3 regions of the Desulfosporosinus sp. FKA genome follow, and region 1 is predicted to be linked to each of the others. Evidence: riboswitches for the same ligand, from Rfam matches in the RefSeq annotation. Region 1 holds a riboswitch; each other region holds the start of a gene.

The links. Region 1 has a riboswitch for cyclic di-GMP ahead of B5771_RS17510 (methyl-accepting chemotaxis protein). Riboswitches for the same ligand answer to the same signal wherever they lie in the genome.
Region 2: another riboswitch for cyclic di-GMP. It lies ahead of B5771_RS25045 (methyl-accepting chemotaxis protein); the one in region 1 lies ahead of B5771_RS17510 (methyl-accepting chemotaxis protein).
Region 3: another riboswitch for cyclic di-GMP. It lies ahead of B5771_RS15420 (methyl-accepting chemotaxis protein); the one in region 1 lies ahead of B5771_RS17510 (methyl-accepting chemotaxis protein).

The regions. Positions count from the first base shown of each region.
Region 1 is NZ_NAHZ01000032.1:116,438-127,168, reverse strand. Features, by position in the region: gene B5771_RS17545 (aspartyl-phosphate phosphatase Spo0E family protein) at 115-327, opposite strand; gene B5771_RS17540 (MarR family transcriptional regulator) at 397-846, opposite strand; gene B5771_RS17535 (metallophosphoesterase) at 990-2,006, opposite strand; gene B5771_RS17530 (hypothetical protein) at 2,272-2,661, opposite strand; tRNA gene B5771_RS17525 (tRNA-Gly) at 2,884-2,958, shown strand; tRNA gene B5771_RS17520 (tRNA-Phe) at 3,182-3,257, opposite strand; tRNA gene B5771_RS17515 (tRNA-Glu) at 3,264-3,339, opposite strand; gene B5771_RS17510 (methyl-accepting chemotaxis protein) at 3,417-5,186, opposite strand; cyclic di-GMP riboswitch class I at 5,268-5,349, opposite strand; tRNA gene B5771_RS17505 (tRNA-Lys) at 5,447-5,522, opposite strand; gene B5771_RS17500 (adenylosuccinate synthase) at 5,595-6,878, opposite strand; gene purB (adenylosuccinate lyase) at 6,943-8,238, opposite strand; gene B5771_RS17490 (FAD-dependent protein) at 8,409-9,821, opposite strand; gene dnaB (replicative DNA helicase) at 10,046-10,731, opposite strand, start outside.
Region 2 is NZ_NAHZ01000018.1:57,730-68,460, forward strand. Features, by position in the region: gene B5771_RS05745 (PocR ligand-binding domain-containing protein) at 142-2,754, shown strand; cyclic di-GMP riboswitch class II at 2,960-3,043, shown strand; gene B5771_RS25045 (methyl-accepting chemotaxis protein) at 3,169-3,975, shown strand; gene B5771_RS05755 (lactate permease LctP family transporter) at 4,098-5,759, opposite strand; gene B5771_RS05760 (pyridoxamine 5'-phosphate oxidase family protein) at 6,254-6,742, shown strand; gene B5771_RS05765 (FAD-dependent oxidoreductase) at 6,982-7,899, shown strand; gene B5771_RS05770 (DMT family transporter) at 8,052-8,954, shown strand; gene B5771_RS05775 (XRE family transcriptional regulator) at 9,329-9,877, shown strand; gene B5771_RS05780 (methyltransferase domain-containing protein) at 10,002-10,731, shown strand, end outside.
Region 3 is NZ_NAHZ01000031.1:63,219-73,949, reverse strand. Features, by position in the region: gene B5771_RS15450 (hypothetical protein) at 345-467, shown strand; gene B5771_RS15445 (hypothetical protein) at 703-1,620, shown strand; gene B5771_RS15440 (hypothetical protein) at 1,865-2,851, shown strand; gene B5771_RS15435 (zinc-ribbon domain containing protein) at 3,142-3,444, opposite strand; gene B5771_RS15430 (CarD family transcriptional regulator) at 3,705-4,190, opposite strand; gene B5771_RS15425 (hypothetical protein) at 4,531-4,860, opposite strand; cyclic di-GMP riboswitch class I at 5,188-5,244, shown strand; gene B5771_RS15420 (methyl-accepting chemotaxis protein) at 5,231-5,824, shown strand; gene B5771_RS15415 (anti sigma factor C-terminal domain-containing protein) at 5,911-6,882, opposite strand; gene B5771_RS15410 (sigma-70 family RNA polymerase sigma factor) at 6,872-7,381, opposite strand; tRNA gene B5771_RS15405 (tRNA-Leu) at 7,636-7,718, opposite strand; gene B5771_RS15400 (hypothetical protein) at 7,864-8,160, opposite strand; gene B5771_RS15395 (DUF5667 domain-containing protein) at 8,388-9,500, opposite strand; gene B5771_RS15390 (VTT domain-containing protein) at 9,672-10,316, opposite strand; gene B5771_RS15385 (YhgE/Pip domain-containing protein) at 10,439-10,731, opposite strand, start outside.

The sequences.
Region 1 (10,731 bases):
ATTATATCATATGGATAAGAGAAAAGGCAAAACTTCTGGCGAAAGGGGTGCTGTACTCTACTCCCGCCGAAGCAGAGTACGAGGGACCCACTCCCACTTATAGAAGTGGGAGTCCTACGAAGCCAAACTGCCTAATTCTTTCATTAAATAATACTCATTGAGCAGCCTATCCAAACATTGACTCATATTAACAATTTCCGGATCAGTCAGGCTCTTACTTTTAGCAGAATCATTTAGCTTTCTACGAGCATCTTCAATTAAGGATATCAAGGCATCCATTTTGACAATCGCACCTCTTTTTTTCAATAAAACCGTAAAAAAAATCAACTAACTTCCTAGTTAATTCCTTTACTGGTATATTTTAGTATATTGTGTTTAAAAAAGCAAGCGCTATTATTATCCTCGATTTTTAAGATAGCTCAATGCTGCCGATAGAATGCGGATTAATTCCTTACTGTCATGCTCTCCAAGATAATTTGTTAAACCCTTTAAAAAATCAAAGTGTTCTATTCTCATTGCTTGAACTATTTCTTTACCTTTTTCCGTAGCTCTTACCAGTACAACACGCCGATCCGTTGGGTCAGCAAGGCGTTCCATGTATCCTCGTTCTTCTAAGGTATTAATAATATGAGTAACCCCAGCAGGTGTTATTTGCAATTGGAAACTTAAGTCTGAAACTTTGATTCCTTTGGGATCACGTTCCGTACACTGAATTATTGTATGAAGCAATGTGAATTCACTAGGTCTTATGGCATGTGAAGATTTAATCTGACCACCAAACCTCCTAAATTGGGCCATAGTCCGCTCTAATTCCGCCACAATAGCCTCATTTTTATCAAGTTTCACCTTTTACCACCTAATCTCAACGATCTCATTAGTTAGTAAATTATCTAATATGCGTTTATATTTGTCAAGAAATCGTCCCCGGGGCTAAGAAACATGTACATCTTCCAAAGAGACTTGAATTTCTGTCCATTGGTCATTCTTTATCAAACGATCTTTGGGGGGGTGGTATTTTCAGCAACAGTAATTTCTGCTCCTTCTATCCAATCAGGCTTTAAATATTCTCTGCCTTTAATGACTACCTTTTCAGCATATACCTCTACAACTAAGCCTGGAGCAGATTTTAAAATATGTCGCCTGTTTCTGTCAATCGGATAGGCCAGGGATGAACTGTTGACAATTGCATAATTTGCTTCACTAACCATAGTATTATAGTCAATTTTATAATGAGTATGCCCATTAAATAGAATCACCCCCGGGTATTGCGCTAAAATATCGTTCAGCCTTTGCCACTGTAAGACATAACCGCGCTGAAATCCTCCTAATGTTGCATAGGGAATTGGTTGATGGAGAAAGACAAAAACAGGTTTATTAGGTGTTCGATCAAGCTTAAGTGTATTCTCGAGCCAATCTAGCTGAGCATCTGATAAATATGCCGAATCCATGTATCTTCTATTACTCATACGGGATCTTTCAGTTCCTAAAAAAATAAAATGATAGTCTTTAATCCAAGTATCTCCATAAACTTTATCCCTCTTGGCAAAGGTTAGAAACCGATTGATCGCCTGAGCATCAGTTTCTCTATTAGGAAATGTTCTCGGTGACCAGTGGCCATTTCGATAAAAACTTCCGTAAAATTCATGGTTGCCAATTGTCCAATAGATCGGGTAATTAATTTCCAGTTTATGCCTGGAGAGTTCGCTGCTTAGCAGCCGATAATCCCATGGTACACCATCCCCCAGATCACCAACAACAACCATTGCATCTGGTTTGGAATTAAAATTATCCTCAAGTAAGGCAGAGAAATGATTTATAGCGTTCATGCGGCCAATGTGTATATCACTGACGACAACAAACGATAATTTGGTGTTTTGATTATCAGTCCATTCTTCAGTTCCTAATGATTTTGAAATTGCTGCTTTCGGCAGCATAACATTCCAAGATAGTAATGTTCCAACTCCTAACCCCGCCAAACATTTCAAGAAATCCCTTCTTGTTGGCATAGTTTTAGCTCCTAACTTTCCTACTATTCTGTTAATTATGACTAAAGCGTAGGTGTTTGGTCATGCGTTTTATAAAACTTGTTTTTATTGCCCATAATATCACAAGTATCGACACAATTCTATGTCCTTTTTTTGTTAATCCTTCCATCGTAATTTACGCTAAAAGCGCTGCGTTGTGATTCATGGAACGAAAGAAATGGGGAGCGTCATTTACTACTTAAAAAATAGTTTACGACACCCCCCCGGTATATATTATCTTTTAGTTTTAGTTTGCCAAAATCGTCAATAAAACATTTTCTTCGGAAATAGAAAAGGAAATATTTGCAATATGGTTGTCTTTTTGAGCGACAAAATTTATAACTTTAGTTTCCTCGATAATAGTCCATCCATCTTCAACTAAAATAGCTTTATAAGCCTCATAGACTACAGTATCCTTTGATTTATGAACAAGATATTTTGCCTTAGCCAAAGGTTCCTCAGAGGTCGCCGGAGTGAACTCAAAGGCTTGTACCCAGTGATATGACGGAAGATAGGGAAATTCTTTTGTATATGGTATTTTAATTTTTGCTGAATCTTTTTTACCATGATTGCTATCTTGATTGCTATCTTGATTATCATTTTTAGTACCAAATACTCGCGAAAGAAGTTTACCCACTAAAATCACCCCGAATATTATTTCTATTATATTTCGATAGTTAATAATGAATTCTATACGGTTTGTCTTAAGATGTCAAACTTAACCCCCATTAATTTGTTCATCCGCTGCCGCGGATACTCTCTTTCACAATAAGTTGACATATTTAATCATAACGCTTATAATTTTCTTTGTCGGATGAACTAGTATATATTGTTCAAACGCAAATTGGTAATCTATTAAGCGGACGTGGCTCAGCGGTAGAGCATTGGCTTCCCAAGCCGAGGATCGCGAGTTCGAATCTCGTCGTCCGCTCCATATTGCTTATTAGTCACTGCATAAAGCAGTGGCTTTATTATTTTTAAATTATAAATCTTCCTGACTGCGCACCATAAGAACGAGCAGTGAACTCGTTCAGCTAAGGCTGACCATCGGGGCTTCAGCGAGTAAATAAAAAGAGTTCTAATTCTTTCCCAAAGGAAAGAATTAGAACTCTCATTTTTGTGATATCGTTTATAAGATTGTCATAATAAACAGTAAATGGTGCCTCAGGACGGAATCGAACCGCCGACACGAGGATTTTCAGTCCTCTGCTCTACCGACTGAGCTACCGAGGCATTTTATGGTGACCCGTACGGGATTCGAACCCGTGTAGCCGCCGTGAAAGGGCGATGTCTTAGACCGCTTGACCAACGGGCCTCTTCTCAAAACCTAGCTCACAGATATGAATTTTACAGGAAAGCTCGCCGTGTGTCAAGTACTCTTAGAAAAGGAGGTTAAACACTAAACTTATTTAAAGCTGCTTGCAATTCATCAGCCATAGAAGACAGAACTTTACTGGAGGAAGCGATTTCCTGAACGGAGGCGGTTTGTTCCTCTGTGGCTGCAGATACGGTCTGAGTTTGATCCGTAATACTCCGGCTTGTCTCAAAGACTTCTGAAACCGAGGCGACTATTCGTTCGTTACCCAAGGCCATTTGTTGGATCTCTTCGGAAATTTCTTCGACTTGTTTCGAAACGGCTACAATTAAGGAGGAAATCTGGCTAAAGGCTGATCCCGCAGTTTCAGCTACCTCAGTGCCCAGTTTTACCTGATGTGTTCCTTCATTAATTGATAAGACAGCCTTCTGAGTATCCTGCTGAATTTCATGGATTAATGAAGCAATCTGTTGTGATGCCACTTGGGATTGTTCAGCCAGTTTACGAACCTCATCAGCTACCACAGCAAAACCTCTGCCCTGATCCCCGGCACGAGCTGCCTCAATGGCCGCATTCAGGGCAAGCAAATTCGTTTGTTCGGCAATCCCTGATATAGTATCAACGATTTGACCAATCTCTTTGGACCGTTCTCCTAATGTCATAACCACTTCTGCCGAACCGGTTACAGTTTGATCAATGGTCGCCATTTGCTGAATCGTTTTATCAATGGCCGCGCTGCCTTCTGAAGCAGAAAGGGCCGTTTTTTCAGAAGACTGTACGACAACCTTAGCATTTTCCACCATTTGCTGAATCCCAGCTGACATCTCCTCAACAATAGCAGATGATTCATTCATAGCATTCAGCTGTTTTTCGGCCCCTTTGGCAACTTCCATGATGGAAGAAGCTACTTGGCTGGATGCTTGAGCAGATTGATCAGCTCCCGCACTAAGTTCTTCTGATGAGGCAGCAACCTGTGCTGCCGAGGATGATACTTGCTGAACCAGCTGTCTTAGGTTATCTGTCATAGTATTAAAGGCTTTTCCTAATTGGCCTAGTTCATCATCTGTGTCTATCTCTAGTTTATTAATATTTAAATTCCCTTTGGCAATTTCTGCGGCGGTATCCGCCACGTCCCTGATCTGTTTCGAAAGTTTATTACTCAGAAGCGTTCCCAAGACTAAAGCAACTCCAAATGCTAAGATCAGAGACAAAATGGTATAGATAACACTTTTCTGTCCAGCCTTCAGAACCTGTTGCTGTTTAACTGCCACAAGCTTATCCATATCATCAACCCAGTTGCCTGTCCCAATAACCCAGTTATAGGGCTTAAAAAGCAGTGTATAGCTTCTTTTGGGCAGAAGTACCGTCTGATTCGGTTTAGCGAACGTATAGTCTGTATAACCGCCGTCGGGTTTCAATCCATTAGAAATAAAATCTTTAACGTAATATTTACCATGAGAGTCTTGAGCATTAAGACGTGATTTGCCTTCATTGGCAGTTCTGCCAAGCAGGACAACATTGACCCCTTCTGTTGTATCAATCCAGAAATAATTTTCTTGGTCATAGCGAAGGTTCCTAACTAAATCAGCCGCCATGGTTTTGGCTTGCTCAGGTGTCAATTCTCCTTTTTGCTGACGATTATAAACATTTTGAACTAGACTATAAGCAGTTTGAACTTCCAACTTGATTTGTCTGTCGAATTGTTCATACAACGTTGTTTGATATTGAGCTATATTAGCTTGTTCTGATGTAATAGTAGTATAAATATTATACCCACCGAGAATTAAAGCCATAATTAAGGTAGTGATCAATAAGAGCAGTAGAATCCGATATTTAATTTTTTTCAACCTTGATACCCTTCCCTTCTGAAATAGATTGATTTACTTAAAACAAAATCGCCGTCCGCAGGGGACAGCGACTGAGTCTTATTTGGTAACTCGGCCATCATCCTTATATGGAAGACCCGTAGCTTTGCGTCCCCAGTTCTCACTGGGTTTGCCTTTTTCAAATGATCTCTATGTTTCATTATGTAAATCCAGGTTTCACTATGCTAATCCAGTTAACCCGCCTTTTCGTTCAAAACACCCCATGGGTTTCCAAAGAAGGATGGTGAGCCATCCGCGACTCGAACGCGGGACACCCTGATTAAAAGTCAGGTGCTCTACCGACTGAGCTAATGGCTCTTACCGGTCTAAATCTTACAGGAAAGTTGCAAATGTGTCAAGATTCAATTTTTTACAACAAACTCTTATTATTTAAAATATTGATCCCCGTACAATAGTTTGTTCCCGGCCTGGGCCAACCGCAATTAACGTTGCCGTAACACCTGTTAATTCTTCAATCCGCTTAATGTAGTGTTGGGCGGCTTGAGGCAGGTCTTCAAAGCGGCGAACCTGGGTCAGATCTTCCTGCCATCCCGGCAGTTCTTCATACACTGGTTGACATAGTTTAAAGATCTTTTGACTTTGAGGAAATTCGTAGATAACTTCATCATTGACCCGATAGCCAACACAAATTTTTAGGGTTTTTAATCCTGTAAGAACATCAAGTTTTGTGACTGCAAAATCTGAAATCCCGCTGACACGTGCTGCATAGCGAGCAATCAAAGCATCAAACCAGCCGCAACGGCGGGGACGGCCAGTTGTCGTTCCGAATTCGTGTCCATTAGCCCGCATTTCTTCTCCTATCTCATCGAGAAGTTCTGTAGGGAAGGGGCCTTCCCCAACACGTGTGGTATAGGCTTTAACAACCCCAACAACATGATCAATGCGCGTTGGCCCAACTCCTGCGCCGACACAGGCTCCCCCGGCGATCGGATTGGATGAGGTTACAAAGGGATATGTTCCATGATCTATGTCCAGTAAAGTACCTTGAGCACCTTCAAAAAGCACTTTTTCCCCACCTTTGAGGCATTCGTCTATGGCTAATGAACTATCTGTGACCATCGGGCGAAGCTGCTCAGCATATCCTAAGTAAGTGTCATAGATATCTTCAAATTTCATGGCTGCCTTACCATAAACTTTAACAAAAAGATTATTCTTTTCTTCTAAATTTCGACGTAATTTCTCAGCAAACTCTTCTTTGTCAAGAAGATCAATCACCCGGATTCCGACTCGTGAGGCCTTATCCATATAAGCAGGACCGATTCCTCGTTTCGTTGTTCCAATTTTATGGTCCCCGCGGGCCTCTTCTTCCAGGCCGTCTAATACCAGGTGGTAAGGCATAATTACGTGAGCATTGCTGCTAATTAGGAGCTTCCCGGTTTTAATTCCTCGCTTTTCTAAATAACTAAGTTCTTCCAATAAAACTTTAGGATCAATGACTACGCCATTGCCAATAACACAAGTCTTATCTTGATAGAGGATTCCGGAGGGGATAAGGTGCAGCTTAAATTCCTCTCCATCAGCAACAACGGTGTGTCCTGCGTTATTGCCGCCCTGGTATCTAACAACCATATTCGCCTTTTCCGCCAGGAAATCTGTGATCTTACCTTTTCCTTCGTCTCCCCATTGAGATCCAATTAATATAACTCCAGCCATCAATAATTCCCCCCGTCTTTCAATCTAACATCCCTTTTAACTAAAGTTCCCAGATCAAAACATTCTACTCTAAACCCAACCGTTTAAAAATATCATCAACATGTTGGAGATGATAGCCCAAATCAAAAAGACTGCGCAAATCCTTTTCCGTTAAATAATTGCCTATTCGCGTATCTTTAGCAACAACCTCGATAAAATCCTTTCCTTGATCCCAGGCTTGAAACGCATCCTGCTGAACCCAGGCATAAGCTTCTTCCCGCATACATCCATGTTCCACTAACGCCAAAAGAATGCGCTGTGACGACGTTAAGCCATAGGTTTTCTGCAGATTTCGCTTCATCTGTTCTTCTTGAATTTTCAAGCCGGAGATAATGCGGGTCATTTGCCTGAGCATATGGTCTAGGAGCAGGCAGCTGTCCGGCAAAATTATTCTTTCCACCGAACTATGGGTCATATCCCTTTCATGCCAGAGAGCTATGTTCTCCATAGACGCTAAGGCATTGCCCCTCAATAGTCTTGCCATTCCGCTCACCTGTTCGCAGACAATCGGATTGCGCTTATGAGGCATCGCTGAAGAGCCTTTCTGCCCCTCGGCAAAGGGTTCCTGCACCTCAAGGATATCTGTTCGCTGCAGATTGCGAATTTCGGTTGCTATCTTTTCCAATGAACCGCCAATTAGGGCAAGGGTAGTCATAAAATGAGCATGCCGATCCCGCTGTAATATCTGGTTACTGACTAAAGCACTCGTTAGGCCTAAATGCTTACACACTGCACCTTCGACTTCCGGGGAAACATTTGCATAAGTTCCGACTGCCCCAGATATTTTGCCCACGCTCACCGATGATATTGCTTGATCCAAGCGTTCCTCCTGACGATCCAGTTCGGCAATCCATAAGGCAAGTTTTAAACCAAACGTCAAAGGTTCAGCGTGAATCCCATGGGTCCGACCCACCATGACCGTATATTTGCTTTCCAAAGCTCTTTGAGACAAAGCGTCTCTCAAACCATGAAGGTCCTTCTTGAGCAGTTTCCCTGAATCTCGCAGGACCAGACTTAAGGCAGTATCCTTCACATCTGATGAGGTTAAACCGAGGTGCAAGTATTTTCCTGATTCTCCGATTTCCTCGACAACGGCTTGTAAAAAGGCTATAAGATCGTGCCTAACTATAGCTTCGATTTCTAAAACTCTCTGAGAATTTACTTTCGCCGAACGTCTGATATCTTCCATCGCCTCAAGAGGAATTTCTCCCCGTTCAGTCATAACTTCTGCAACTGCAAGTTCTACTTCCAGCCAGCGCTCATATTCGTAACCGTCTCTCCATAGTTTTCCCATTTCGGGGTGTGTGTATCGATCCAGCAATTTCTTTGCGCCCCCAATCCATTACTCTTCGTTAGTCCATTAACTACCGAGTAATAAGCTTTCTTATCATTTACGCTAGACAGACGTGCCTATTCTCATGAGTTCCGATTACTCAGCGAAACTACAGATGGGTTAACCCCATCTGTAGTCCTAATCCTGTAACTATAATTTTATTCTTTAGATACAATATCCCGTGCTACAACAATTCCCGTCGCGGAAGCCTGCATTAGTCCACGTGTAATTCCCGCTCCGTCTCCAATCGTATACAAATGAGGAATGGCCGTTTCAAAATTGTTTTTTACTTTTACCTTTGAAGAATAGAACTTTACCTCAACTCCATAGAGCAAGGTGTTCTTAGAATACATTCCCGGAGCAATTTTATCAAAAGCCTTAAGTGTTTCTGTTAACGACGTAAGATAACGCTCAGGAAACACATAACTGAGATCTCCCGGTACTGCAGACACCAGTGTAGGAACTGTCGTCGACTTACGAAGGCGACTGTCTGTTGTCCTTCTCCCTTGCAGAAGATCGCCTAAGCGCTGAACCATGACACCCCCGCCTGTCAACATATTGGCTAATCTGGCAATATACCGTCCATATTCGATTGGCTGGTTAAAGGGTTCGGTAAAATGAGTGGAAACTAACAAGGCGAAATTGGTGTTTTTGGTCTTTTTTGCCGCATCAGCGTAACTATGACCGTTTACAACAGCAATTCCTCCGTCATAGTGTTCTTCGGATACTACTCCTCCGGGATTAACACAAAAGCTCCGGGTTTTAAGATCATAGGTGTCTGAATAATAAACCAGCTTAGCTTCATATAGTTCTTTAGTTAAATGATCCATAACAGAATTGGGAACTTCCACACGAACTCCGATATCGACCTCATTATTTTCGGTAATAACTCCTAAGCGAACCGTTTGTGCCGCAAGCCAATTTGCCCCCCCACGGCCGGGAGCTGCAACAACATATCTAGCCCTTACTTCATCAAGCTCAGCTTGATCACGACGCTGTATGATTGCTCCTTGGGCTCCGACAGGATCAGCCAGGATATCCTTGACTTCAGCAAGTTCCCAAAAGGCAGTATTCGTCTCAGTCATTAAATGTTGATACATGCCCTTTAAAACTTCATAGGCTAACTCCGTTCCTAAATGACGTACAGGACAATGGATTAACTGAATATTATGGCGGGATGCATCATACTGAATCTCCTCAACCCGGCGAGTATCTAAACCATAAACAGTTTCCTGAGCCCCAAATTGTCGGTAAATTGAGTCTGCGTAGTCTATAAGGGCCTGTGCTTGATCATCCTTCATATATTCTGTCAAACGGCCGCCCACAGCAGGACTTAGGGACAATTTCCCATCGCTGAACGCTCCGGCCCCGGACCATCCTCTCGTGATGGCACAAGGGTTACACCCTGCACAAACACCTGTCGTTCGAGCTGGACATTTTCTTTTTTCTATTGTTCGACCGCTATCTACAATCAGAATTTTCAGGTTTTTATTATGCTTTGATAGCTCTAAAGCCGTAAATATTCCAGCAGGCCCTGCTCCGATAATTAAGACATCAACTTCATGTTTCAAGGTATCCCCTCCGAGAGAGATTTGCGTTTGCTTAAAGAAGAAACTTCTTATCGCAAACACTCTCATCTTAACAATCCTCCTTCCCATTGTCAATGGAATTACCGAACATTCATCAAGAATACATGATTAACATTCGATAAGCCGTTACAATAATTTGAAGTGGGGGTCTTAAGAAAAAAAAACAATCCCTGTTCGTTTCAAAAACAAACAGGGTGAGGAAGTTATCATTGCACTTGGTGTTGACGATCGAGATTCACAAATTTCGTAAACTCTTTGAGAAAACCTAGTTCTACTGTTCCAACGGGACCATTACGATGTTTTGCTATAATTAACTCGGCAATTCCTTTTTTTTCCGATTCCTGATTATAGTACTCATCTCTATAGATAAAGGAAATAACATCTGCATCAGCTTCAATGGCACCTGATTCCAATAAGTCCGACATTAGCGGGCGTTTATCTTGACGTTGTTCTACTCCTCGATTCAACTGAGATAAGGCAATTACCGGCACTTTTAGTTCGCGGGCAAGCCCTTTAAGAGATCTTGAGATCTGAGCGACTTCTTGTTGACGGCTTTCGGTTCTTTTTCCCACAGTTAACAATTGTAAGTAATCAATAATAACTATACCTAAATCATGTTCTGTTTTTAAGCGACGGGCCTTGGAGCGTAATTCCGCTAAAGAAATACCAACGGTATCATCGATAAATATAGGCGCCTCGGACAACGGCCCCACAGCTCTTGTCAGTTTCGGCCAATCCGCATCCAATAAATCACCGGTTCTAACTCGCTGCTGATCAACCATTGCCTCTCCACAGAGCATCCGTTGCACTAATTGTTCTTTGGACATTTCTAAACTAAAAATAGCCACCGGAACGTTGGCTCTGACGGCCGCGTTTTGAGCCATATTTAAAA
Region 2 (10,731 bases), on a different contig from region 1:
ACATGTTGGAAAACTTAAAATTTTAAAGTATTATTAACAAAAGTGTAATTATATGAGATATTGTTATTCACAATGATATCAGGAGAGCGAAGTTTAGTAATTAAAAACATCGGTTGTTTTCTAAAGAAAGAGGTGTTATGGATGAGCAAGCGGTTCACATCTGAATGCTTAAGTAAATTTACTGAACTCTTTGATCTCAATGAAATACAAAAGCTACAAGATTTGTTTTCTGCTGCTACAGGTGTGGCATCTATCATCACTGAGCCCGATGGGACTTCTATAACAGCGCCAAGTGGTTTTTGTGATTTGTGTAAAGAAATAAGGAACACTGAAAAAGGTCTATATAACTGCCAAAAATCAGATTCGGTTATCGGGAGTCCCAGAGAAGACGGACCTAATATTCAGCGATGTTTAAGTGCCGGACTACTTGATGGCGGAGCAAGCATTGTTGTTAATGGAGTACATATTGCTGACTGGCTGATTGGACAAGTTCTCGAAGAAGATTCTGAAAATACTGACTTGATTAAATATGCAGATGACCTTAATATTGACCGGGATATATATCGAAATAAATTAGCTAAAGTCAAACGCATGTCTAAGCAGCAATTCGAAAACATCTGTGATTACCTTTATCTAAATGCACAATTGCTCTCCCAGTATGCGGTGAAAAATATTTCATTGGTTCAAGAGATTAATAGCAAGATCAAGAATGAAGTAACGATTAAGAATCTTAATATTGAACTTGAAGTCGAGATCAAGAAAAGAACTGATGAATTAATTATGACAAACAAAATGCTCGAAGAGTCTAATGCAGAGTTAGAAGAAATTAATGCGATACTTGAAGAAGAAATTATCAAACGTCAAAAAGCAGAAGATGATCTCAACAAATTAAATGAAGAATTAGAGGCGAAAGTAGCGGAGCGTACCCATCAACTCCAAGAATTAAATGCTATTTTGGAAGAAGAAATAGCAGAAAAGATACTTGCCGAAGACAAGTTAAAAAAAGAGAGAATTTTCACAGATGCTTTATTTGACAGTGCGCCTGGTATGATTTATTTGTACGATGATAATAGCAAGTTAGTGAGATGGAATAAGAAACACGAGGAGCTAACTGGGTATTCTTATCGCGAATTAAATAACAGACATATAATGGATTGGTATCAGAACGATTTGGAAAGTCAAACCGCGGTCATAAAAGGTATAGAAATGGTAAACAAAGAGGGCTATGGAGATGCTGAGGCAAATTTGCAAAAAAAGGACGGCACTACAATACCCATGTACTTAACAGCTAGTTTGGTGAGCATTGATGACCGACAGTATTTTGCTGGAATAGGGATTGACATGACTGAGAGAAACCAATTATTAGAAAGACTAAAAAAATATGAGATTCTGGCTGAAAAGGCACACGATGCAATATGGTTCCTTGATATGGAAGGAAATATTCTTGAAGCCAATAACACTGCGATGAGAATATATGGTTATACACAAGAAGAATTTTCATCCTTAAATGTTTCTGATTTGAGACATTTTTACAACCCTTCAGCTATTATAGCTCAAATGGAAGCAGCTGATAAAGATGGTATTACTTTGGAAACTGTTCATTATCGCAAGGATGGCACGCCATTAGATGTCGAAGTAAGCACACAAGGAGCTTATTTAGGATCTGAACGGGTTCTTCTCAGTATTATAAGGGATATCTCTGATCGAAAGAAGCGAGACAATGAAAATCAGTATTTAAGTTATCATGATGTATTAACAGGTCTTTATAACAGACGATTCTACGAAGAGGAGATAAAGCGGCTAGATACAAAAAGAAACCTCCCAATTTCTATTATCATGGGAGATGTTAATGGTTTAAAGCTCGTAAACGATGCCTTTGGCCATGATAAAGGAGACGAGCTTTTACAGAAAGCTGTAATAGCCATTCAAAACGCTTGTCGAACTGGTGATATAATTGCTCGATGGGGGGGCGATGAATTTGTAATTCTTTTACCTAAGGCTAATAAAAACGAAGCAGAAAACATTGTCAATAGAATAAAAAAACATTGTCGGTCTTTGAGTGTTAACTCAATACAAGTCAGCATTTCATTTGGGTGGGAAACTAAGAAGAGTGCCGCAGAAGATATATTAAAGGTTCTGAAAAGTGCTGAGGATTCAATGTATAAAGTTAAAATTGTTGAAAACGAAGGTACGAGGAATAATCTGATTAACACTGTCATTAACACCTTACACGAAAAAAACCCAAGGGAAGAACAACATTCCAAAAGAGTTAGTGAATTATGCCAGTATATAGGGAGAGCGATGGGTCTATCTGAAATTGAAATAAGAAGACTGAGGGTTGCCGGTCTGCTTCATGATATAGGAAAAATTGCTATCGAAGAAGGCATACTTAACAAACCGGGGAAGCTAACTGAAGCTGAGTTGGAACAGATAAAGAGCCATCCCGCTATCGGCTATAGGATAATAAGTACATCATATGAAATGTTAGAGTTGGCAGATTATATATTGGCACATCATGAACGATGGGATGGGAACGGTTATCCTAAAGGGTTAAAAGGAGAATCAATACCGAGGATTTCAAGAGTTATTGCTCTGGCTGATAGTTATGATGCTATGATAAGTACTCGCCCCTACAGAGATGCCCTCACTAAGGAACAGGCTTTATATGAAATTCAAACAAATTCCGGAAAACAGTTTGATCCTGACATCGCCCAAGTTTTTTTGAAAAGTTTGCAAAAAGGTTTGAATTTCTAGAAAGTTATGGAATAGGTATTTCGAGACCATCATTATCAATTTTCATTACACGCTTCATCGAATGATAACGTGGAGCGCGTTTGCAATTGTGATCTTAGAAAGAGTTTGAACGCAACAAAAGTAATTTTTACATATGTGACCTTTTGCGACAAATTTCATGACATTTTTACGATATAATACACGTGGTTATACAGCAAGTTTCTTATAATGACAAGGAATTTATGAAGCATGCATCGTAATTGGGCGCTTGATACATGTGGAAAAAGTAGCGCAACCGGCCTAGTTTATAAATTATTTATAAACTAGGTTTTTTTGATTTTTGAATTATAAGTAACTTAGCGAAATTTAACAGTAGTGAGTTAGTGGGTTGTTGTATTTGTGTAAATTATCCAGAGAATATGGAGGTCGTTAACAATGAAACTTAATTCATATCTAGAAATTGCCAGCGAATTACAGGATCTCTATGATGCGGAAACAGCTATAACACTGTTAGATACAAAAAATGTGATTGCCGTTTATCCTGGGCCGCATTTAGATTTGAATCTAAAAGTAGGGGATCAAGTACCTAAAAATACTGTAACTGATGAAGCGCTCCATTCAGGTACTCATATTGTGAAACGTATCCCAAAAGAAGTTTTAGGCATACCGTATGTTGGCATAGCCCATCCAATACAAGAAAATGGAGATACCGTTGGTTGTATTACAGTAAGTATATCAACCGAGCATTATGATAAATTACTAGAGGCAGGTCGGGAAATTCTTACAGCTGCAGAGGAAATATCTGTAGTCTCAGAAAGCCTTACTGCCACTTCAGAAGATCTTGATGTAACAACTAAAGCTATGATTGATGAAATTGACAAAGTCACTCGAGAAGTTGAGCATACGAACAAGGTAACAGAAAAAATAAGCAAAATTTCAGTCCAAAGTAATATTCTTGGTATCAATTCATCGATCGAAGCGGCTCGTGCCGGAGAATATGGTAGAGGTTTTACTGTGGTTGCAAATGAGATAAGAAAGCTTGCCGAAACTACGAGAAATTCAACTTTCGAAATAGAATCTGATCTAAGTGGAGTTCAAACATCTGTTAATAATCTAGTTAAATCAGTTAAGCAACTAGGTAAAATGACTGAATCTCAAGCCAGTGCAGCTTCAGAACTTTCGAATGCCTTATTGCAAATTACACAAATGGCTGAAAAACTAGTAATGATGGGTAATGTCTAACCTTAACTACAGTCCTGTATTTATCCAGTTTTCAGACCCCCACTTCTTGTTCACTTGCTTTTTATCAAATTTAAAGAAGACTGTCCTATCAAAAAGAACAGTCTTCTTAGGCGAATTGAATGTTATTGAAGTGCAAGCGTTACGTGGGGTAACATACCGGGGAAAACGTAGGCCTGAAGTAAAATGATTATGCCGACAACAACCACAAATCCGAGAGAGTGTTTAAAGGTGAAACGGAACAAACTTGATTCTTTACCCACTTGATTGGTACCAGCTGCTGCAACGGCCAGAGATTGAGGCGAAATCATTTTACCCATAACACCTCCCGAACTGTTTGCGGAGACTGCCAGAACTGGGTTTAAGCCTAACTGCGAAGCAGTTGTCATTTGCAGTTTGCCAAACAAGGCGTTGGAAGATGTGTCCGAACCGGTTAAGAATACGCCCAACCATCCCAAGATAGGAGATAAGAACGGGAAGATTTTTCCGGTGGAAGCGAACAGTAAACCAAGTGTAAAGGACATTCCAGAGTAGTTTGCCAGATAAGCGATTCCTAATACGGAACCCATCATAATAATTGGATAGAGAAGTTGCTTGAATGTCGCTCCAAAAACCTTGATTGTCTTTGATGGCTTCAATCCGAGGATAAAGGAAGAAATGATAGCAGCTAAAAGAATAGCTGTTCCTGCGGCAGAGAAGAAATCCCATTCATAGTTCGCAGGATAAAGAGTAGGTTTGGGAACGATCGGTGCTGCTTTATAAATTAAGCCATCAAGACCAGGCCAATGTTTAATGTTGATAAACCATCTCAGGTCTTTAGCTACAAAATCTTTGAAAGCGGGTACTCCCCAAATACCAACAAAGATGGTTAAGATAATAAACGGTGTCCAAGCTTTTAAAATTTGAGCTCCAGTATATTTGACAGCGGTACCTGATTTAGTATCTTTTTCATGCGGGAAACGCCAAATAGTTTTTGGCTTCCAAACTTTGAGGAAAGCTGCTGTGCAAACAAGAGATACAAGAGAAGAGATGATGTCTGGAAGATAAGCTCCTAAATAATTAGAGGAGAAAAATTGTGTTATAGCAAATGAACCACCCGCTATAAGAACAGCTGGAAGCACTTCAACGGTTTTCTTCCATCCAGCCAACACAATGATAAGGTACATTGGAACTAAAATAGAAAGGAATGGTAATTGGCGTCCAACTGCTTGGGAAATAACATTGGCGCTTATTCCTGTAACTGAACCTGCGGCAATGATTGGGCTGCCAATGCCACCGAATGCAACAGGAGCAGTATCTGCGATTAAGCAGAGGCCGGCAGCATATAGAGGTTCAAACCCTAAACCTATAAGGATAGCTCCCGCAATAGCAACCGGTGCACCAAAACCTGCTGCACCTTCTAGGAAGGCACCAAAGGAAAAAGCAATTAACAAGGTTTGAAGTCGACGGTCATCCGAGAGTGATGCGATTGATGATTTTATGACATCGAATTGCCCAGCTTCAACGACCAAATTATAGAGAAATACAGCCGAAAAAACAATCCAGGCAATCGGAAAGAGGCCGTTGAAAACACCCAGGATGCTGGCGGAAATCGCCATTGAAACGGGCATTTTGTAAACGATAACAACATCTAGAATAGTTAATATAAGAGTGGTTACACCAGCAATGTGACCCGTCATTTTTTTAACGGCTAAAGCCCAAAATAGATAGAGGATAGGTACTGCAACAGCGAGTGAAGTAAAACCAATACTACCGGCTAATGCTGAATAATTCTGTGTCCAAGGCATCGAAAACCCCTTCCTTCTTATCAAGCTTGTCAAATGGTTAGTTAGAATATTAGTGCGATTGCGATTAGTTTCTCGTTCCGCCCCGAACATGGAGGCCTGTCACTTACTCCGGCATAAAATACCTTAGTTAAAGATTGGATCCCCCCCTTTAGAATTAAATTAAGAATTTAATGAAAAGAAATTATATATAAATTTTAACTGCTTTTGTGCAAATTATCAAAAAGTTTATTTTTTCACAAATATTCGACATGATACTTAAAGTATGATAGAATATACGACAATATTTGCAGAACGTTCCATACAGTGAAACGAAAAATGACTTGATCGCTCTTTCTTCATAATATAGAACAAGAACTGTTTAACCTGGATGTTCCATTTTCAAGAATCGATACGGCACGAAGAGTTACTACCCATCAGCGGCGATTACAACGATAACTACTATATGATATTTAAGATAATATTTAAGTAAACAAGAAGAAAATGAGGTGTGCTTAATGTTTAGAGAAATGAGAAGAAAGAAACAACTACTGTCCGAAGAAGAAACAAGTGAGATTATTAAGGCTCACTCGGCAGGTGTATTGTCTGTAACGGGTGATGACGGCTATCCGTATGCAATTCCGATTAGCTACGCTTATGTAGATGGTAATCTTTATTTCCACTGCGCAAAGGAAGGTCACAAGATCGATGCCATCAAGCGCAATGATAAGGTGTCCTTCTGCGTCATCGATAAGGATGAGGTCATTCAGGAAACCTTCACGACTCATTTTCGCAGTGTTGTCGCTTTTGGCAGAGCTAGGATTCTAAAGGAAGATATTGATAGGAGAGCTGCTCTTGAAAGTCTTGTCGGAAAGTATTCCCCGGACTATATGCAGGAAGGGCAGAAGGAAATCGAGAAAGACTGGAGTAGAGTTTGTGTGGTAGAGGTCAAGATCGAGCATATGACTGGCAAGGCCGCAAAAGAAATTGCAAAATACAAAGAGTGATAAGCTTGTCTGCTTCCAATTATTTTACTGATGCCGCCCTATACTGAAATGGGGCGGCATTTTTTCAGCAACGGAATCTATAGGTGATGTTTTCGGTTTACTCTTACGGAAGAATAGTATTTTAGCTTAAGGGGTAAAGCTAATTTATAAGAATGATCATTAATATTTTTTTACATCGAATTCAAAAATAGCGAGCCGGCGATTCCGAAAAATAAGTAAAAATAAGGGAGTTGAAAACTATGATTTATGACTTGATTATAATAGGTGCAGGCCCAGCAGGTATCAGCGCCTCTATTTATGCTGTTAGCAGAGGGCTGCAGACATTGGTTATAGAAAAAAACCAAGTGGGTGGAACTATCCGACAAGTCTCAAACGTTACCCATTATTCTGGGATTACAGAAAATGAAACTGGTAAGACCTTTGCGACGAGAATGTATAACCAAGCTATTAAAGCAGGGGTAGTTTTTAAATTCGAGGAAGTAACTGCTGTAAATTTTGAAGCGGAGATCAAAGAAATAGAAACAAATAAAAGTATTTACCAAACCAAATCAGTGATTATTGCCAACGGTACTACTCCTAGATCTCTTGGTATACCAGGGGAGCAAGAATTTATTGGTAAAGGAGTAGCTTATAATTTGTCAGATGATTTAAGTCTATATAAGGAAAAAGAAATTTTTGTTGTGGGTGGCTCGGATGGTGCTTTAAAAGAAGCATTGTTTCTGTCAACGTTGGCAAAACAAGTTAACCTCATCCATTTTGAGGAAAAATTAGGAGCTGTAGTAGAGTTTACATCAAAAGCAGAAAATAATTTGAATATGAAAATTCGTCTGCATTCCAGACTTACCAATATTAGAGGGAGTATGAGTATTGAAAAATTGGAGATTACAGATATAAATACTAATGAGACTGAAATCATAGAAGCTGCGAATAGTTATGTGTTTATCTATGCCGGGTCAACACCTAATTCACTAATGTATTCTACGGTTAATAAAGAGAATGGATATATTGTTGCAAATGAGAGCATGCAAACTAATATACCTGGTGTCTATGCTGTGGGCGATATATGCAAAAAGCAGGTGAGACAAATAGCTACAGCCGTTTCTGACGGAGCAATTGCCGGGATTCAAGTTGCGTCTTATTTGAGTGGAAAAGCATAATAGCATTTCTGGTTTTCACTTTTTTGCTGCACGTAAACTTACTAATATTTTGTGTATACCCGATATAAACATTAGGTATTGGTAAATAGTCGGCTCGTTACTTATAATTTTAAGTATCGTGTAAAATGTGTTGGGAGAAGTGAAACAATGAAATGCTAAATGGCTATCTGTTAATTATTTTAGCTGCTATAGGCTATGGTGCTTTACCCATATTCATAAAATGGGGGTTTAACATGGGTCTAACCATAGATGTCATGTTATTCTCGCGATTTTTCATAGCCAGCAGCTTAATGGTTTTTATCCTATTTGTCAGTAGAAAAAAGGGCTTCAAAATATCTAAATCTTCTTTTATCCAATTAGCCCTTCAGGGCTTTCTCTTTTTTGGATGTTCATATACTTATTTTTTATCCATTAAGCATATGTCTGTCATCATTACAAATATATTGCTTTATACTTACCCTCTAATGGTTGTACTTATGTCTGCCTTGATTTTTAAAGAGAAGATATCATTTGTTAAAGGAGCAACTTTGCTTATTGCCTTTTTCGGTTGCTTGCTGGTTATAGATGTTACAAACATGTCTGGCCAAAAAATCAGTATGTCGGGCCTTTTTTATGCTGTTGTATCCGCCCTATTTTATGCTCTATACAATATCAATGGACAGTATCTTTCCGAAAAGTCAAGTCCATTTACTGTATCCGTTTGTACAACCATCATTTGTTTATTTGCTACTATTGCTATTTATCCTCCAATCAATGTCATTTCCTGTCACTCCCAGTTGGCTCTTTGGACTGTAGGCCTTGGGACAGCCATGTTATGTACGGGTGTTCCTCTTTTTTGTTATCAAAAAGGTCTATCCCTTTTAGGTGCAAGCCGAGCTTCTATCTTAAGCACTATAGAACCTGCAATAACGACTTTATTAGCTAGTTTCCTTTTAGGAGAAACACTAACAAGCGAACAACTGCTTGGAGGATTACTTATTATATGCGGAGGTTTGCTGCTTAAATTAGATAAATTAAAAAAACCCTATCCTTTAAACCATCATTTGAGCCATTAAGTGTAAATACATTTTTGATCCAGTTTAAGACCCCCCACTCCTATAAGTGGGGGCGAGTCTGTAGTTAACTTCAGGTGGGGTAGAGTCCTCTTTCGCCGCTAGGTATTCCTATTGGGAAAGCCGGCTCGGCAATAATGTCCACTGGACATTATTGTATCTGAAGCCCCGATGTTCAGCTTTAGCGTAAGCGAGTTCACTTTATGAATTTTTTCTCTGATTTCAAGCGACAGTTTGACTATAAGGAGAGTCAATTATCTTATGCGAAATAATGTATTGACAATGAGTTGACCGCAAGGATATAATGTTTCTGTAAAGTAAACAACGGATTAGTCATATGAATCTTGCTTTAGAGACGTTTAAGGATAGTGACAGTTATGGAAGATTTATTTATTAGCAAACAACTAAAACAAGTTCGGCTGGAAAAACAGTTGACATTGGACGAATTAGCGAAGCGTACTGGTTTTACTAAAAGTCTATTGTCTAAAATTGAGAACAATAAGGTGTCGCCGCCCCTCAGTACTTTGATGAGAATAACCCGTGCCCTTGATGTTTCTTTAAGTGAGCTTTTTAGAGCTGCTGAAGCACGTCATATTGAAATCGTGCGAGGGAATCAGAAATCGCAAAGACCCATGAGTAAAGTTGACGGTCAAATGATGGAAAGTCTCGTGCAGGGTTTTCCGCAGCAAAAGTTTGAACCAATACTAGTTACAATAGATAACCAAGTTAGTCATGAGCTTAAGCTTTATGACCATCCGGGGCAAGAATTTATTTATGTTCTAACCGGTAAAATGAAGTATGTATATGGAAATGAAGAATATTTTGTGGAAGCTGGAGATTCGCTATACTTTTATGCTGATGTACCACATGGCGCAATCCCGATGCAAGGAGAGAAGGTTACCTATATTTCGATTCTCAGCCTCTAATAATCTAATCTGCAAGAGTATTGAATACTGTTTGAAAGGAGAGAATTAGTTCATTATTTTTGCTTGCTATGTTTCCTGAGGGTAAACAATGTTTCACTTTTAACACATTAAGGGAGGGGATAAAATGTCTAAAATTAATTTTAGTAAAGCAGCAGATGTTTATGAAAAAACGGCTCTCGTACAAAAGTCAGCTTCCAAAGTTCTACTGGATCTATTATCTATTAAAAATGGCGATGATGTTCTTGATTTGGGATGTGGGCCTGGCAATATATCAATGGAGATTGCCAAGATGACCAAGGGGCGAGTGGTTGGAATCGATGTGGCACCGGGCATGATTGAGAAAGCCCGCCAAAGCGGAACAGCATCTGACAATGTAACTTTTGCTGTACGAGATGCTGCTGATTTTGAATTCAGTTCGGAATTTGATGTAATTTTTTCCAATTCCGCGTTCCAATGGTTTAGAGATCCTGATGTAGTTTTAAAACGATGTTTTAACGCTCTGAAGCAAGCTGGTCGCATGGGTATCCAGGCACCTGCAACTAGAAATTTTTGTACCAACTTTGTGGCAGCGGAGGAGAAGATTCGGAGCAACCCCGTAACAAGTGGGGTATTTTCTGACTATAGAAGTCCTTGGCTTTTTTTAGAAGACGCTAAGGACTATGCAAGACTATTTGAACGTAATGGTTTTAGAGTTAGTCATTGTCAGATTGTACAGGAAGAAACTCTTTATAGTGTAAATAAAGCATTTAAGATTTATCAATCAGGAGCAGAAAATGGGTACTTAAACCAGGATTATTATCAAGTGTCGTTATCGTTGGATTACGTAGAGAAGTTCAGAGAGCTTTTTAGAGAAG
Region 3 (10,731 bases), on a different contig from region 1:
AGCAAAAAAGAGGGGGTGTAACGAATGTTTATTTTCGGAATAATTGGCGCAGCTTTAGCCTTGGTTATTGGTTTGGTGTTAGTTATTCTTCATTTAATTTTTGGCGGTATAGCGGCAAATGCTTAATTCATTCTTCCGCATCGTGAGGAGCATGATCTTCCTTACGTGATTTATATTTGAAAGAGCAGCCGTATTTTACAGGTGCTCTTTCTTACTAAATAATCTATTCTAATTTCTATGGTCATCATGTATACACATTCATGTTTAAAGTTATCAATATCATAAACTCCGTCAACATTCTTAGTGACATACTCCCACCGCAGTTCAAGGATGATAAAGAAGCGTTGAAACAACAGAAATACTTATTACCCGCTGAACTCAAGAAAGACTTTGAATGGCTCAAAGAAGTTGACAGTTTGGCTTTGGCTAATGCCCAACTGAATTTGCTGGAGATTATACTTTTCTGATAGTTTATCTTTATAGTAAACCTATAAATTAAGAGCAATTTCGTTAAGTTTTCCGGCCATTACGGAAATTTCCTCTATGCTTGCCCATTAACTTTTGTCTGAAGACATTAAAAACGTAATAGTTCAAAAGTCCCGATTTTTTAGGCCAATTTCCCGAGTTATTGAATTAGTCTAGATTTATCTATATTAAATTCGTTATAATTTAATCAAATTCAAATTAGGGGGAAGATCATAAATGAAAAAACAGCACATTCTTACATTAGCTTTATCCGTATCACTTACTTCACTCCCTCTTATCGCTCCTCTAGCCCTAGCTGAAGATAGTGTTCCCACGAGTACAAGCACGAATATAAATGCAACGACAAGTGTTGATGCCACAACTGATTCCTCATCAACTGATTGGTTACCACAACTTATTGATAAACTTCAAACCAAATTAGGAACCGATTCTACAGTTACTACTAACTCGCAAACGGATCAAACTCCGGGAAATACGTCTGAAAGTGATACTTTAACTGAACTTGGGGATACTGGAGAAACGCAAGTACCTACGGATGAATACTCCAAGAAACTAAAGGAAGCACAAGACTTTTTAGAAGAACTTTCCGCAAAGGACTCCGATACAATGCCAAAACTAGAGCTTGCCGTTAGTAATGATCACGCTCAGAATATTAAAGTATTAGGAAATTTATTAGATAAACTACCCTCCAAAGCCTCTGAAAGACTGGCTTTTAACATTGTTCGGTCTATGGAAAAGAGTGTTGATAGAACAGAAAAGACTGATCAGCAAAGCCAAGAAGTGACAACCACAACAAATGAAGCGGCATCTACAACTAATGAAGTAACACCTACAACTAATGAAGTAACACCTACAACTAATGGAGCGGCATCCGTAACAAATAGTATTGAAGACGATTCCTTAAACGAAACAGAAGCGAGCAGCTTAACTGACGAAGAACAGACTGCCTTAGATTCGCTTAATCAGACTTTTGGAGTAAACGGAACTGCCTCCGGAACCGCAGATACGGCACCCCTATTAAATACTTCACCGAAGGTACACGCTGAGCAAAAACAAGGGGAACACAATGAAAGAGCCGGCGGGGGAGAAAAACACCAGCATTCCAATAGAGCGGGAAAAGGACATAAAAACTGAATAAACATTCCCAATATCGGAAGGAATATATAATAGAGAGTCTGTCATCGAGAAGAATGATCGGCTCTCTATTTCAGTTGTTCACGAAATCGAATACGTACACTAATACTTTTAATTTGATATTCACAAAATCCTAACAAGTTTTTCAGCAAACATTCAGCGTACGTTCAGCGTACATTCCGAAATCAACGGTATACTTGGATAAAGTACAAAATACAAAATTGATTTCAAGGAGTGTTTAACTATGAAATTCAACAAAACGACCAAAATTGCTCTTGCTTCAGCCGTCATTACATTGTTATCCTCTTCTGCAGCTTTTGCAGGAACTATGAATCAATCATCAGCTCAAACGAAAATACCACAAATGTCTCACTCAAGAGGTTTTGACGGAGGATTGAAAAGTCGATTAGACAGCTTAGTATCTTCTGGAACCTTAACCTCTGCCCAAGAAACGGCTATTAACGATGCTCTAAAAGCATCCATGCCTCAACGTGTCAATCCATTCGATAGTCTGGTAAGCGCAGGAACCATTACGCAAGCCCAAGAAACGGCAATCGAAAATGCTATGCAAACAGCTCGAAAAAGCGGTACCAAAACAGATATGAAAACCGTTCTTGACAGCCTTGTTAGTGCAGGGACCATTACCGCTGACCAAGAAACTGCAATTACGAACGCTATGCCTCAACCTAATGATCAAGGCCTCAAGGGAAAAGAACATAAAAACCCAATCGACAGCTTAGTCACTGCAGGTACCATTACACAAGCCCAGGAAACGGCAATCGAAAATGCTATGCAAACAGCTCGAAAAAGCGGCACCAAAACAGATATGAAAACCGTTCTTGACAGTCTCGTTAGTGCAGGAACCATTACCGCTGACCAAGAAACTGCAATTACGAACGCTATGCCTCAACCTAATGATCAAGGCCTCAAGGAAAAAGAACATAAAAACCCAATCGATAGCTTAGTCACTGCAGGTACCATTACCCAAGCTCAAGAAACGGCAATTGAAAATGCTATGCAAACAGCTCGAAAAAGCGGCACCAAAACAGATATGAAAACCGTTCTTGACAGTCTCGTTAGTGCAGGAACCATTACCGCTGACCAAGAAACTGCAATTACGAACGCTATGCCTCAACCTAAAGAGAACACCGGCTTAAAAACAGCTTTAGATAAATTAGTTACAGCCGGAACGATTACTCAAGCTCAAGAAGATGCTATCTTAACAAAATAAGACTACAAACGGCAAAAGCGTTGGAAATGAGTTGTTCCAACGCTTTTGCCATTTTCTATTCTCACTATAAAGTGAACTCGTTCAGCCAAAGCTGAACATCGGGGCTTCAGATACAATAATGTCCAGTGGACATTATTGCCGAGCCGCCCTTTCCAATAGGAATACTGATAAACATGATTATCCAAATGAGCATTTAGATTCAAAGTTAAATAACATTGGCGTTGAACGACAGTAAGTGAAAAAAGCCTTCCTAGGTGTTAACCCTAGAAAGGCTTCGGTCGATTAGATAATTACCAATTGTTTCTCGTGCGTGGTTGATAACAGTCACGGCAATATACTGGTTTATCACCCGTCGGTTGGAAAGGCACTGTCGTTTCTTTTCCACAATTAGCACAGATTGCAGGAAACATTTCTCTTTGAGGGCGAGAGTATCCACTATTGTTTCTGCCTTGTGCCTTTCTGGCAGAACGGCATTTTGGGCACCGACCGGGTTCATTAGCGAATCCCTTTTCGGCGTAGAATTCTTGCTCGGAAGCGGTGAAAGTAAACTCACTACCACAATCCTTACATGTTAAAATTTTGTCTTCAAGCATTAAAAAAACCTCCAAATCAAATTACCCGCGCTACATGGGAAGTATTTATTGCTTCCTATAGCTTTAGGCAACAGAGGAAGGTTTTCGTAAATCCGCAAATATTAACGAGCTTATTAAGTATAACTGTAATGAAGAAATAAGTCAAATACTTAATAAACTATTTCTTAAATATATATTTCCTAAATATGGATACTATGAGCATTAAAACAAGAATTCAGGCATAAGCAAAACGTTCTCTAAAACCGTACTTGAGATTATCACTAGGAGTTCAACACTTCATCCAATAAACGAACTGCTTGTTCCTCTTTAAGGCCCTTAACCTCCATTATCTCACTGACAAAAACATGACGTGCATTATTCAACATGTTTACGTCATCTGCTCCAAGTTTATTTATTTGACTCTTACGTGTTAAATCACGGATAATTTCCGCACCTTTATAAATGTCACCACTTTTAAATTTCTTTTTATTAATATCTTTGCACCATCGTTGATTTTCAAGAATAATCGGGTCAGTATTTCCAAGGTTAAAATCACTGAGTACATTTTCCAATATCTCATGGTTAACCATCTGACGCATACCCATATCAACAGCTTTGTCCATTGGAACCATAACATGCAATTTCTCCTGAGGAATGTTCAAAATGTAGCAGAGTTTTCTTTCCCCTAAGATCTCTTTTTCTTCAACTGCTTCTACAACACAAGCCCCATGAACTGGATATATAATCTTGTCACCAACGTTAAATATCATACCGTCTACCTCCAGACTAACACCCTAAGTATATCACAAAACTAGGAAAATTAAAAATAATATTTTACCATATTATATTTATTTGTGTCAATAATTTATTGAAGAAGAAATCGGCTCAATCTCATAACAATTATTAATGGCAAAACTGGCGTCATTAAAAAACGAAAAATCCTCCCTTTAGCCGTCAAAATCCAAACGGTTAAAAGGAGAATTTACTTTTAAATTGTGTCATTTGCTCATTTTAGATTCAAACTCAAATACAAGCATACAATTTAAAAAGGCCATCAATATGGTGGGAACAAAGAAATTAGTAGCTGCGATGAGGGCCTAAGGGCCTTCACTTATGTTTTTGGGTTTGTTTATTTACATCATTGGGTTTGGAACGATGAACATTAACATCTGTTTTTACAGGTTGGCGATGAGCATTAATTGCACTGTCCACCTTATTTAGTAAAGCACGCCATTGTTTTTCAGACATCTTAATATTATTTTCACGATCATTTTTCAAATCTTCATTAACCTTTTCTCCAACTTTTTCTTTCCAATTTAATATCTCATTTTTAAATACTTCAGCCATATTTATGCCTGTATCACTGTTATTTTTGCACTCACCTTTTTTTGATGATGCATCAGTATAATAGTATTTATTAAGTCCTGTTATTTCCATAGCAATTTTCCTCCTTACATTATTAATGCCAACGGAAACAATTTATTATCTAATTCAAATCGTTCCCGAAACAGGAATTAATTGAGTCCTTTCTTATGTTATTATCGGCAAATATTTAGCAAATGTTTACATATCACGAAATTCTTCCTTGCGGCAACACTTGATGTTGCTTTAATCACCCTTCATCTTAGCAATTTACGTGATGAATATTATTGTTCCCAACATGATTCTGTTAAGTTACTTATTATTATTTTTTCGACGCTTTTCGACATATCATTAGGTTTTATTGTGTTATGCTTTAAAGAATATCCTTTCTGAACAACTTCACTAATGCAAAGGCAAACTTAGTGAAAACTAAGGACGCAGAGTCATGTGTCTTCCAATGGAATTCAAAACCGTTGGTATTCCTATCAAAGATGAACATGGTTTAGTGGCTGGAACAATTGTCGTTGGACGACCCTCTATGAAGCGCGACATCACAACAATGTCTGAAAATGTAGCATCTGCTATTAACCAAATTTCATTATCGATTAATGAAGTTTTGGTTGGTGTTACAGATATATCAAATGCTAATCAAGAAATTTCTACTATAGTTGCTAATTTAAATGACCAGGCTAAGAATACGGACGGAATTTTAAGTTTTATTAACAATATTGCTCAACAAACAAATTTGCTAGGATTAAACGCACAAATCGAGGCGTCTAGGGCTGGAGATTTGGGTCGAGGCTTCGGAGTCGTAGCTCAAGAAATTAGAAAGTTGTCCGAATCCAGTAAGGAGTCAATCAAAAACATTAACTTAGCGATAAAAACCACCCAAAAACTCTCTGCCAATATTAAACAAAAAGTTGAAGGCACAAATGTGGTATTTAACCAGCAAGCTTCTTCCATACAGGAAATATCTGCAACAATTGAAGAATTAAATGCAATAGCCCATAAATTAGAAACAATTGCTAACGAGTTATAGCACGGGTCCAAGAAGCTTAGAGGTGGGGGCTTCTTAGGACATACCAGCTAACGCCAGTAAAACACCTTAATCCATCGGTAACAAAATTAATACTTCTCAGTAATTACGCCAAATGAAGACGCCTTTATATGAGGATTCTCAATTAGTGGTTTTAATTGCTCCTTTGTACCATAAGCTATAGCTCCCAAAATAGGAACTTTCGAGGGGTCGGTATAACCTTTAGAATTAAGATTATTAAAGATGTTCAAGAATTTTTGGTTTTTGCTGATTTTTAAATTATAAAGGAAATTGTTGTAATCCGAGTCAAAGGTATTAATACTAATAGGTGGTGTTTTATCAACACCTAAAGTTTCGAACTCACTAATAAATGTGGCTTTACCATCGCATTCTTTAGCCTCTTTCTCATAGCGAACCATATCATCCTTCGTAAAAGTGTCCACCCAGTACCAACTAATATTAGCATTGGGGAGAATATGGGATAATTCGGAAAAAGTGTAGGGCTTATCAAAAGATAATCCAACCTCAATCAATTTATCGCTTCCGATTTGGCTCAACTCTGCCAAATCATTTTTATATTCTTTATACGTAATTTGGGGCAGAAAAAATAACATTTTATTGTAACCAAATTCCCAACAATTCAAAGGCCATTCGCCAGCAACTTGACCTCCTCCTTGCCCCCTTGTCATGATAAATTGAGGCAGAAGTCCAAAAGGTTGTACCCGTTCTTCTAAGACTACAATTTTATTCCCCACAGTTCGGCTTATAGTGTAATTACTTCTCCCCCCCAAGAAACCGAGAGTATCAGCTGAATTACTAATGTAGCCGTTCGGTACAGTCAGTTCAATGTAGGCACTCAAAGACTCAAATGTTTTATTACTCATGTTAATAGTCAATGCAGTATTACCTAATGTAATGAGCACAAATACCAAGCACGCTATAAGTATAGAAATTAAAACAGTTCGTATAGTAGATTTTCGTTTGCCTTTTTTTATAGCTCTATTTAATTTATCCTCATCGAAAATTTGGTCTAATTCATCGCTATTCATTTTATCTTCCATACTTATCACCCCATACACTTTTAAATTCTGTTCTTGCCCTTAGTAAATAGGTCTTAACTGTTTGTTCAGAAAGTCCTAATATCTTTGCAATCTCTTTGCAACTCAACTCCATTTCATATTTCAATACCAATAATTCCCTATAACTTTCTTTTAATCTATTAAGGCAATCATAAATTTCAAATATCTTTTCTTTCGCCAAAAGAATATCTTCAGTCTCATACTCACATGATAATCTTTCTAAAAAATGACTCCAATCAATTAATAACTCCTCTCTAACAGAAGCTTTTTTCAGGTAATTTCGGAAGTTATTTAAAGCAACTTTAAAAATCCACGAAGGAAGCCTTTCTGGTTCTATGTCATCAAAGTGTTCAATTGCCTTTACAAAGCTATCGTGAACAATTTCTTCTGCAACATCTCTACGGCAACCGTGCTTTAGCAAGTACCTATATATAATTAAAGCATGTTTGTTATATAAATTAGTAAGGACATCTTTTCTCATTCAATAAATCCTTCCAGAAAGTTCTTCTCTTATTAAGACAATTGACTTCATAAAAAGTATACAGTTTTGGTAAAATTTTAAAAGAGTTTATGACTCTGAAGTTAGTTATAAAATACAGCTATCGTTTTTCGAAATGTGTTAATTATAATCATTGATTGTTGTTTCTGAACATTTTTTAATTCGTCTAGACACAAAAAATCCTCCTTTTAGCCGTCTAAATCCAAACGGTTAAAAGGAGGATTCTACTTTTAAATTGGTGCGGGAGACAGGACTTGAACCTGCACGGTTGCCCGCTGGAACCTAAATCCAGTGCGTCTGCCAGTTCCGCCACTCCCGCATGTTGAAACCACGTAGCAAAAAATATAATACCATATATCTTACAAAAAGGCAAGGGATAGACTACAACTCGCCCAAGCCATAAACTCACAACAAAGTCACTATAAACTACCATAACTTGTAACCTGGGTTTACCTATCACACTGTTACCCCATGCTCCGTAATAACCAAAAATATTCAGATAGTAAAATGATCAGATCAATTCCTATCAAAAACAGCAAATTCTTCAGCCAATTCTCCGGATAGTTCCAGTAATATAAAACGATATTGATTACGACGAGGAGAGCCGAACTAATACCCCAACGCCAATACAAGCTTGAGTCTTTGGTAAAAAGATGAATAAACCAAATGATGGGCAAAAAAAGAAAGACACCCAAAAAGGTAATCATATTGTAGCCAATTTGACGACGCAGATCATCGGGGGTAGGTTTAGCTTTGCCCAAAATCTTCTCTCCTTATCTGCTCTGATTATTACTTGAATATCAGTATACCATAATTTTGACACTCCCACGGCTGAAGCGGGTGGAATACCTTCCAGAAAGGCCTTGTATTCGATAAACGAAGCAATGTATCGCTGACTATAGAAACTCCCGCACACTACTGAAGTGTACGGGAGTACTTTTTTAACTATTGTTCCCCTGCCATCTCAGGGGATTCAGCTACCCCATCTCTAATCTCTTTGATGGTCTTCTCTGCCTTGACTTTTACTTTTCGGCCCATTTCCATGCTCTGAATTTGGCGATCCTTTTACGGAAGGATGAACAAAATTGGAACCGGTCTTAGGGCCGGACATCATGGCTCCTTGAGTCATCGGAGTATGCCGAGCAGGTGTAACTTGCTGGGTCCCGGAATTATCCTCATCCTGGTCTTGATCATCGAGGTTAAGCTTTACATTTTGCTTCAAGGACTTCTTAAAGTTTTCTAAAGCGGCTTTAGCATCCTTTTCTAATTGCTTAGTATTATTTGTTACCGGTTGAGTATTTGTTGGATTCGAGTTTGCTGTCACTGAGCCGGAATCAGTCACAGATCCTGACGTTGATGCAGAAGTACCGGAAGGAACCGTCGTACTCGAATTCGTACTCGAAGAAGTACTTGAAGTCGTACCCGCGGTGGAATCCGTCCCTTCAGCAGGCAATTTAGTTACAGCCTTTTCCATAGTTTTAACAATATTCAAGGCTAATCTTTGTGCGGCTTGAGGGGGAAGCTTATCCAACAAACTGCTTAACACCTCAATATTGTTTGAATTCACATTTGCGAGAGCTATGGTGAGAGCTTTAGCCGTTTGACTGTTTGGATCTTTTGCTTGGTTAATAAAATTTTCAGCTTGACTGATCTTGTCTGAGTATTGAGACAGACAGGCTTCAGCTGCCTGAGAATTTCCTTGCTGCATAAGTTTCTTAGCTTCGGCTAGATTTGCTAAAGCATGGTGCTCATTAATAGAAGCCTTATTAACGGGATCGGAGGTCAACATAAGCTGAATTTTGCCTAATAAATCTGTGAACCAATTTTCGGCTGTGACGGTATTGCCATTACCATCAACAACAGTCGCCGGAGATACCGTTACAGGCACTGTCGGGTCTAAGGGAGGCACAACTGTATTTGAATCTGAATTTGTATTTGCAGCTGTAGCTGTAGTTGTAGCCGTAGTTGCAGTTGCATTGGTTGCCGAAGCGGCAGAGGAAACAGTATCAGCGAGTGTCAGAGCGGAACCAACAGGCAGGGTAAGTAAGGTAAATGTTGCGGCGATAGCTATTTTTCTTTTCATGTGCTGCATTTTGTTCATAACTTATCATAGTCCCCTTTTTTGTGCTTTAGTACGTACTATTATTTCTTACGTATATAAAGGACGTTTTAAGGGGGGCACGAAAATTATTTTTACCCAATCGTAAGATAGGCCGTTGCAAAATGCATAAGCGCTCAGCGAAGCTTTTACTAAGGAGTATGCCAAAACCCCCTAAAATACCGTTTTCCTTTTATTAAGAAAATAACTCGTTCCCCAGAATAGTGCCAGGGCAGCAAATCCCAAAACCAGCCAAATCCAGGTTGCCCGCGCAATTCCCAAAAAAACAAGAGCCGTACCGATATAATACGGAATCATGGAAACCGCAGCGGTCCAGAGATAAGTCCATAACTGCATCGAGGGCATGGCGCCTGCTATATAATTAACAGCAAAGGCAGGGATAGGAAGCAGCCGGGCCACTAGTAAACCGAGAGACCCTTTGCCTTTGACCCAATTATCAACTGTGTTGAAACGTTCCGGCGAAATAAGTTTTTTCATCAGGGTTTGACCATAATATCGCACAAGAATAAAAATAACCAAGGAGCTGAATGTCGAACCGATCCAGGCAAAGAATACCCCCTCATACACTCCAAAGACTTTCAAAAACATAATAACCAGCCCTTCTGAGGGTATGGGCGTCATGCAGATTGCTGTCATCAGTAAAATTGCAAAAGCAACTCCCCAAATGCCCCAGGCCTGAATAACGTCAGAGATCCGGTTCTGACGATCATAGTAGAAAAAGGCCACTAACAAGACAATAAAAACAACAGTAATCAGAGCGGTTAAGCCATACTTTCCCAGCTTGTTTTGATCTCCCATCGTTAGACTCTCAGTCCTCCTCTTTTGGCCCCCTTGCGATTGGATAAAACCTAATTCTCGTTTAGTAATCTTCCCAAATCCTGCTATGTTATGTCTGATAATCCCTTGCCCTTTTTGAGCACCTATAGCCCTGATTCCTTAAATTTACGCTCCATTAGTTCCGTAAGCCTGTGAAAGGGCTTTTTTAAAATCCCCAGGCAGAGAAATACAAGGCTGAAGATAAGCAGAGCAGCTGCATAGTTGATTACTTTGCCCCATAATGGACCTGCTATCGCTTCCCGAAATCCTCCGATAGCATAAGTAAAAGGCCAGAGAGGCTGCAGGATTCCAAAGATTCTCGGGTTTGTTTGAATAGGATAAATTCCTCCGGAGCCGGCAATCTGAAAAACCATCATGACCACGACAATCGCCTTAC